One region of the Leptothrix mechoopdaensis genome, then DNA from elsewhere that is predicted to be linked to it. Evidence: predicted binding sites of a transcription regulator. Region 1 holds the regulator's gene; the other holds the start of a gene.
The links. The regulator FliA, encoded in region 1, starts transcription of late flagellar genes. The targets are predictions, from matches to a motif close to CTAAAGTTTNNNNNNNNNNNGCCGNTA.
Positions count from the first base shown of each region.

Region 2: the regulator FliA is predicted to act here: its motif matches at 1,376-1,402, upstream of flgM (flagellar biosynthesis anti-sigma factor FlgM).

Region 1 covers NZ_CM132699.1:2,624,911-2,628,782, reverse strand. The annotation lists gene flhF (flagellar biosynthesis protein FlhF) at 1-861, shown strand, start outside; gene ACWA7K_RS11470 (flagellar biosynthesis protein) at 869-1,738, shown strand; gene ACWA7K_RS11465 (RNA polymerase sigma factor FliA) at 1,753-2,466, shown strand; gene ACWA7K_RS11460 (methyl-accepting chemotaxis protein) at 2,509-3,867, shown strand.
Region 2 covers NZ_CM132699.1:2,484,555-2,488,426, forward strand. The annotation lists gene flgB (flagellar basal body rod protein FlgB) at 1-226, opposite strand, end outside; gene flgA (flagellar basal body P-ring formation chaperone FlgA) at 377-1,186, shown strand; gene flgM (flagellar biosynthesis anti-sigma factor FlgM) at 1,581-1,904, shown strand; gene ACWA7K_RS10845 (hypothetical protein) at 1,924-2,325, shown strand; gene dcd (dCTP deaminase) at 2,348-2,917, opposite strand; gene ACWA7K_RS10855 (zinc-binding dehydrogenase) at 3,012-3,872, shown strand, end outside.

The DNA.
Region 1 (3,872 bases):
GACTGCGGCTTCTCGCCCGCGCTGATCCGCAAGCTGGTCGACGGCCTCGGTGACGAGGTGGCCGACGAGACCGCCTGGGCCACCGAGATCCTCGAACGCAACCTGGTCACCGGCGAGGCCGATCCGGCCATCGAGGACCAGGGCGGCGTGTTCGCGCTGGTCGGCTCGACCGGCGTGGGCAAGACCACTTCGACGGCCAAGCTGGCCGCCGCCTTCGCGACCCGCCACGGCGCGGCCAACCTCGGCCTGATCACGCTGGACGCCTATCGTCTGGGCGCCCACGAACAGCTGCGCGCCTACGGCCGCATCCTTGGCGTGCCGGTCCACACCGCGCATGACCGTGTCGCGCTGGAAGACCTGCTCGACCTGCTGTCGTCCAAGAAGATGGTGCTGATCGACACCGCCGGCCTGGCCCAGCGCGACTCGCGCACCCGCGAGCTGCTGGAGATGCTGTCGCACCGCTCGATCAAGCGCCTGCTGGTGGTCAACGCCGCCGCGCAGGGCGAGACCATCGAGGACGTGCTGCTGGCCTACAAGGCGACCCAGGCCAAGGGCATCGTGCTGTCCAAGGTCGACGAGGCCGTCAAGCTCGGCCCGGCGCTGGACGCGCTGATCCGCCATCGCCTGAAGGTCGTGGCCGTCGCCAACGGCCAGCGCGTGCCGGAAGACTGGCACCGCCTGACCGCCCATGCGCTGATGCAGCGCGCGCTGCGCAACAGCGGCACGCAGGCCTGGCGCCTCGATGCCAACGACGTCAACCTGCTGTTCGCCACGCCGCCGGCGCCGCCCGCGCCGCGTCGCAGCAGCCGCTCGGCCGCTGCCACGCCGTCCGCCGGCCGCAGTGGCCGCAGCGAGGCCTGAACCCGGGATGCCGCGCACCATGGCCAGCAAGTCCAAGCCCGCTGCTCCGCCGTCGATCGACACGCTGCTCGGCCAGCCGAGCTTCCGTCGCACCCAGCCGGCCGACCAGGCCGACGGCCTGCGCCGGCTGTTCTCGCAGCGCTCGCTGCGGTTCATTCCGGTCGTCTCCAACCCCTTCGTCGCCCACGGCGGCGTGCTGATCGAACGCCTGTGCAGCGCGCTGGAGCTGATGGAGCTGGACACGCTGCTGGTCGACGCCTCCGAGCGCGGTGCGCCGCCCGAGGAGCTGTCGAGCTTCGATCTGGCCGAGGGCATCGAGCCGCTGTCCGCCCGTGTCCATTACCTGGCTGCCCGTGGCCTGCCGGTGCGCTGGGTCGACAGCCGGGGATCGACCCGCGGCTTCCTCGATGCCGTGGTCGATGCCGCGCCGCAGTCGCAGGTCGTGCTGGTGCACGCCAGCGCGGTCGAGATCGCGCGCCTGTTCGGCCGTGGCGACGAGGGCCTGAGCCGGCCCCGCCCGATCGTCCTGTGCGACGACCAGCCCGATGCCATGACCCATGCCTACGCCGCGATGAAGGTGTTTGCCCAGCGCGCCGACTGGCTCAGCCACGACCTGCTGCTGTGCGCGCCGCCCGAGTCGCCGCGTGCCCAGGCCGTCGCCGACCGCCTGTCGCACTGCGCCGACATGTTCCTCGGCGGCGTGCAGCACAGCTGCGTGCGGGTCGACCCGGCCGAGCCGCCGACCGCCGTGCCCACGCGCGGCCTGATGGCGCTGGTCGAGGCCTCACTCCAATCGGCCGCCGTGCTGATGGCCAGCGAGCATGAACACGCCGGCCTGCGCAGCGCGCTGCCCGCCCCCCGCCTGTCGATCAGCTGATCGCGGAGACCCACATGTACACCGCCAAGGGACAACTCGACGTCAACGCGCTGCTCAAGCAGTACAGCCCGCTGGTGCGTCGACTGGCCCACCAGATGATTGCCAAGCTGCCGGCCAACGTCGAGATCGACGACCTGATCCAGGTCGGCATGATCGGCCTGACCGATGCGCTGAGCCGCTTCGACAGCGGCCAGGGCGTGCAGTTCGAGACCTTCGCCACCCAGCGCATCCGCGGCGCCATGCTCGACGAGCTGCGCGGCGCCGACTGGATGAGCCGCGGCAACCGCAAGCACCAGCGCGACATCGAGGGTGCCGTGCACCGCCTCGAACAGCGCCTGGGCCGCACGCCGCAGGAAAGCGAGATCGCCAAGGAGATGGGCGTCACGCTGGCCGAATACCAGGACCTGCTCAACAAGGTGCGCGGCACCCAGCTGATCTACCTGGAAGACATCGGCGGCGACGACGGCGACAACGACTACCTCGACCGCCACGTGGCCGACGAGAGCGGCGACCCGCTGTCGCAGCTCAACGACCACCGGATGCGCCAGGCGCTGGTGGACGCGATCAAGAACCTGCCCGAGCGCGAGCAGTACGTCATGAGCATGTACTACGAGCAGGACATGAACCTCAAGGAGATCGCCGCCGTGCTGGGCGTCACCGAGTCGCGTGTCTGCCAGCTGCACAGCCAGTCGATTGCCCGTCTGCGCGCCAAGCTGCGCGCCTGGTGAACTCGCCCAGGGCCTGAACGAACCCCTCACAGGAGCTTGCCGATGCTGGCCTTTCTCCGCGGGCGCCCGCGTGGCGCCTCGAACGACCCGATCGCCAGCCTGCCGGTCGAGCCCGCGATGCCGACGCTCGAACCCGAACTGATCGGCCGGCTGTCCGGCCAGGCCTCGCAGATCGGCCGCGACGCGGCGCAGGCGCGCGGCGCGATCGAGGACACCCAGAAGGTCGTCGTCCGCCAGGTCGAGGCGCTGAGCGAGCTGAACCGCCAGCTCGAAGCCGTGCAGTCGTCGCAGGAAGCCATCGGCGGCGCCACCCAGGCCAGCCTGACCGCCGTCGCCAACGCCCGCCAGGTCGCCCGCCAGGTCGCCGACGAGGTGGCCGGCATCGTCAACGTGCTCAAGCAGGTGTCCGATGCCGCCGGCGACATCACGCAGATCGCCTTGCAGACCCGGCTGGTCGCCTTCAACGCCTCGGTCGAGGCCAAGCGCGCCGGAGATGCCGGACGCGGCTTCGGCGTCGTCGCCGATGCGGTCAAGGACCTGGCCGGCCGCGTCGAGTCGTCCTCCAAGACCATCATGGGCACGCTCAAGCAACTGGACGAGCGCATCGAGACCTTCTCGCAGGACATCCGCGTCGAGGCCGACCGCAAGCCGACCCGCGGCATCCACCTCGCGTTCGCGCAGGTCGAGGCGGGTGTCGCCCGCATCGACGAGGCGGCGGTCCACAGCCGCAGCACCTGTGCCGCCGTCAGCGACCAGACCCACCGGCTGGGTGACGAGATGCAGGCCGCGATGATCAACCTGGACTCGGCGATGGGTTGCAGCGACCAGTTCCTGAAGCTGTCCGAGAGCCTGATCGACGACCTCGCCGGCAGTGGCATCGAGACCGTCGACACGCCCTACATCCGGGCCGTGCAGGACGCGGCGGCGCGGGTCTCGGCCGCCTTCGAGCAGGCCGTCGCGCAGGGCCGCATCTCGATGGCCGACCTGTTCGACGAGCACTACCAGCCGATCGCGGGCACCAACCCGGCCCAGCATGTCGCGCGCCACACGACGCTGAGCGACGAGCTGCTGCCGGCGATCCAGGAGCCGATGCTGGGCTGGAGCGACAAGGTCGTGTTCTGCATCGCGACCGACCGCAACGGCTATGTCGCGACCCACAACCGCAAGTACTGCCACCCGCAGCGCGGCGACCTGGCCTGGGACACCGCCAACAGCCGCTACCGCCGCATCTTCAACGACCGCACCGGCCTGGCCTCGGGCCGCAACCAGCGACCGTTCCTGCTGCAGACCTACCGCCGCGACATGGGCGGCGGCCAGTACGTGCTGATGAAGGAGGCCAGCGCGCCGATCCAGGTCGGCGGCCGCCACTGGGGCGGGCTGCGGCTGGCGTTCAAGTTCTGAACGAT
Region 2 (3,872 bases), 140 kb from region 1:
GGATGTGCGCGCCGTGCGTGGTCGCCAGCGGCGCCCCGGCGGCACCGCCGATGCGGGCCTCGCCGGTGGCCTGCTTCAGGGCGCTGGCGAAGTCGATGTCCTTGCCGATGTAGCCCGGCGTCTCGGCGTTGGCGATGTTGCTGGCGATCAGGCGCTGCCGCTCCGAGCGCAGCACCAGCGCCTGGGACTGGAAGTCCAGCGAGTCGGTGAGGCGGTTGGTGATCATCGTGCGGCTCCTGCGTCGGGTCGGCCTGTTCCGGGCCCTTGAACGGATTGTTGGACGCGACCCTGCCGAACATGAGCGGGAATAGCGGTGCGGAAGCCCGTCATCTCCAAGCCTGGGCGAGGGCGGCGGCCTCCTAAAGTGCGGCTCACCATGTCGTCCGATCGTCTGCCCCCCACCGACACCGCCCCGCACCGCGAGGCCCTGCCCGGCACCGCCGCGCTGCCGCTGCGCGTGATCGGCGACTACCTGGGCACGATGCTCGCGACGATGGCCGCCGCGCTGCTGCTGACGCTGCTGGGCCTGCCCGGACAGGCCCGGGCCCAGAACGCCGAACCCACCTCCGCCATCCCGCTGGACCAGGTCATCGGCCTGGCCCGCGACCAGGCCGGCGCGCCGCTGGGCGCGCGTGTCGAGGTCGTCCCCGGCCAGCTCGACCCGCGTCTGCGCCTGGCGCCCTGCGACCAGATCCAGCCCTACCTGCCGCCCGGCGCCCGCCCCTGGGGCAAGACCCGCGTCGGCCTGCGCTGCACCCGCGGCCCGGTGGCGTGGAACGTCTACCTGCCCGTCACCGTCAAGGTCTGGGCCCCCGCGCTGGTGACCGCCGTGCCGGTGCCGGCCGACCAGCCGCTGGCGCCCGAACACCTGCAGCTCGCGGTGGTCGACATCGCCGAGCAGGCCAGCCCCGTCTTCAGCCGCAGCGACGAGCTGCTGGGCCGCCGCCTGAGCCGCGCCCAGCCGGCCGGCGCGACGCTGCGCGCCGATGCGCTGCGCGCCCGCATCTGGTTCGCCGCCGGCGACACCGTGCAGGTCGACTCGGTCGGCAACGGTTTCCGCATCAGCGGCGAGGCCGAGGCGCTGAGCCCCGGCGTCGAGGGCCAGCCGGTGCGGCTGCGCTCGGCCAGCGGCAAGCTGCTGTCGGCCTGGCCGGTCGGCGACCGGCGCGCGGAGATCCGGTTGTGAGAAATCATCGCGCCGGAGCCGTCCGGGACCTGCCGCCGCCGCGTCTGCTGGCGCCGCATCCCCCACGTTCGCGGGGCGTGATGCCTGTCACGCGCATCGCGGCCCTCAAGTCCGCCTGGGCAGCTGCCGAAACACACTTCAGCCCCGGGGAACGGACGACACCCTCCTCGACAGGACCTGAACAAGGTCCTCAAGCCCGAGAGGGCGACGCCGATAAACCGGGGGCAGGCCGGAACGAGAAGTCCGGCCGACCGTTGGAACCGTCTCGCGACAGCGGGCCAGGACCGTCAACCCGTCGATGCGGGATGACCGCAACCGGGCTCACAATGGCGCGTCGCGGACCGAAGCCGGCCCCTCCCCGCCAGGAAGGCCACCGGCGCCACAGGAGAACGTCATGAAGATCGGCAACACCTCTGCACCCGCTGGCATCGGCCCGACGGGCGCGGCCACGACCTCGAGCCGCCCGGCGGGCGAGGGCAGCGCCGTTCAAGGCACCGCATCGGCCAAGAAGGCCGACGGCAGTGCGACGGTCGAGTTGTCCAGCACCGCACGAGCCCTCATGGATGCAGCCGACGGGAGTTTCGACGCCCAGAAGGTCGAACAGGTCCGCCAGTCGATTTCCGACGGCACCTACAAGATCAACGCCGACGCGATCGCCGACAAGCTGATCGCCAACGCCCGTGAAGTCCTCGGCAAGGTCGGACCGACCGGCCACTGACGCCGCCCCAGGCCCACGCATGAACGCCCTGCCCCGCGCCCTCGCTCCCGACATGTCCCGCCGACCGGCCGACCTGGAAGGTCTGGTCGAGCGGCTGGAGAACTCGCTGTCCGATCTCGGCCAGTCGCTGCGACTGCGTGATCCGGAGGCGATCGAGGCCCATGCCCAGAGCCTGCACCAGGCCCTGGAACGGGCACTGCAGGGTTTCCAGACGGCCGCACGACAAGGCGGATTGCCGCCCGCGCTGCGCCACCGGCTGATGCGCGCCAGCGGCCAGGTCGCCGCACAACGCGAATCGATGGTCCGCGCCACCGTCGCGCTGGACCGCGCGATGGATGCCCTGATGCCGCGCGACGTCCCGTCGCTGTACGGCAGCCGCGGCTGGAACGGCGCCAGTGGCGGCGGTCAGCTGCTGGGCTGAGGCCCGGTCAACCTGAGGCCGCTCAGGTCTTGGGCAGCGTCACGCCACGCTGGCCCTGGTACTTGCCGCCGCGGTCGGCATAACTGGTCTCGCAGACCTCGTCGCTCTCGAAGAACAGCACCTGCGCACAACCCTCGCCGGCATAGATCTTGGCCGGCAGCGGCGTGGTGTTGCTGAACTCCAGCGTCACGTAGCCTTCCCATTCCGGCTCGAACGGCGTCACGTTGACGATGATCCCGCAGCGCGCGTAGGTGCTCTTGCCCAGGCAGATCGTCAGCACGTTGCGCGGAATGCGGAAGTACTCGACCGTGCGGGCCAGCGCGAAGCTGTTGGGCGGGATGATGCAGACGTCGCTCTCGATGTCGACGAAGCTGCGTTCGTCGAAGTTCTTCGGGTCCACCACGGTGCTGTAGATGTTGGTGAAGACCTTGAATTCGGGCGCGCAACGGATGTCGTAGCCGTAGCTGCTGGTGCCGTAGCTGACGATCTTCTGGCCGTCGGCCGACTGCCGCACCTGGCCCGGCTCGAACGGGTCGATCATGCCGTGCTGCTCGGCCATCCGCCGGATCCACTTGTCGCTCTTGATGCTCATCGTCGGCCTCTCTCAGGGGAGGCGCGATTCTAGGTTCGCGCCTGTCGTGTCAGGATCATGGCCGCAACACGAACCTGCCCTGGAGCAAGCAAGCATGACGAACACGAACACGACGACGATGCAGGCCGCCTGGCTCACCGGCCACGGCGGCAACGAGGTGGTGGCCATCGGCGAACGCGAGCGGCCGGTCCGCGCGCCGGGCGAGATCCTGGTGCGCCTGAAGGCCGCCACGCTCAACCGCGTCGACCTCTACATGCGCGACAGCGGCGCGGGCATCACCCACCCGCTGCCGCTGGTGATGGGCGTCGACGGCGCCGGCGTGGTCGAGGAGGTCGGCCCCGAGGAGACCCAGTGGCAAGCCGGCCAGCGCGTCGTGCTGCAGCCCATCGTCAGCTGCGGCCGCTGCGAGTTCTGCGAGCGCGGCGACACGCCGCTGTGCACCAGCGCCAGCTACCTCGGCGAACACCGCCACGGCACGCTGGCTCAGTTCGTGAGCCTGCCCGCGCGCAACGTCTTCGCGCTGCCCGAAGGCCTGGACTTCGCCGAAGGCGCCGCGCTCGGCGTCAACCATCTGACCGCCTGGCGCATGCTGTTCTCGAAGGCCCGCGTGCAGCCCTGGGAGACGGTGCTGATCTTCGGCATCGGCGGCGGCGTCAGCCTGGCCGCCCTTCAGCTCGTCAAGGCCATCGGCGCCAAGGCCATCGTGACCTCGCGCGACGCGACCAAGCTCGACAAGGCCCGCGCCCTGGGCGCCGACGAGGTCGTGCTGGGCGGTGGCGACGAGATCGCGAAACAGGTCCTGAAGCTGACCGGCGGACGCGGCGTCGACGTGGTGATCGAGAACATCGGCACGGCGGTCTGGAGCGCCGCGCTGAAGTCGCTGGTGCGCGGCGGCCGCCTCGTCACCTGCGGCGCCACCTCCGGCGACCAGCCCGGCGCGGACATCCGCCGCCTG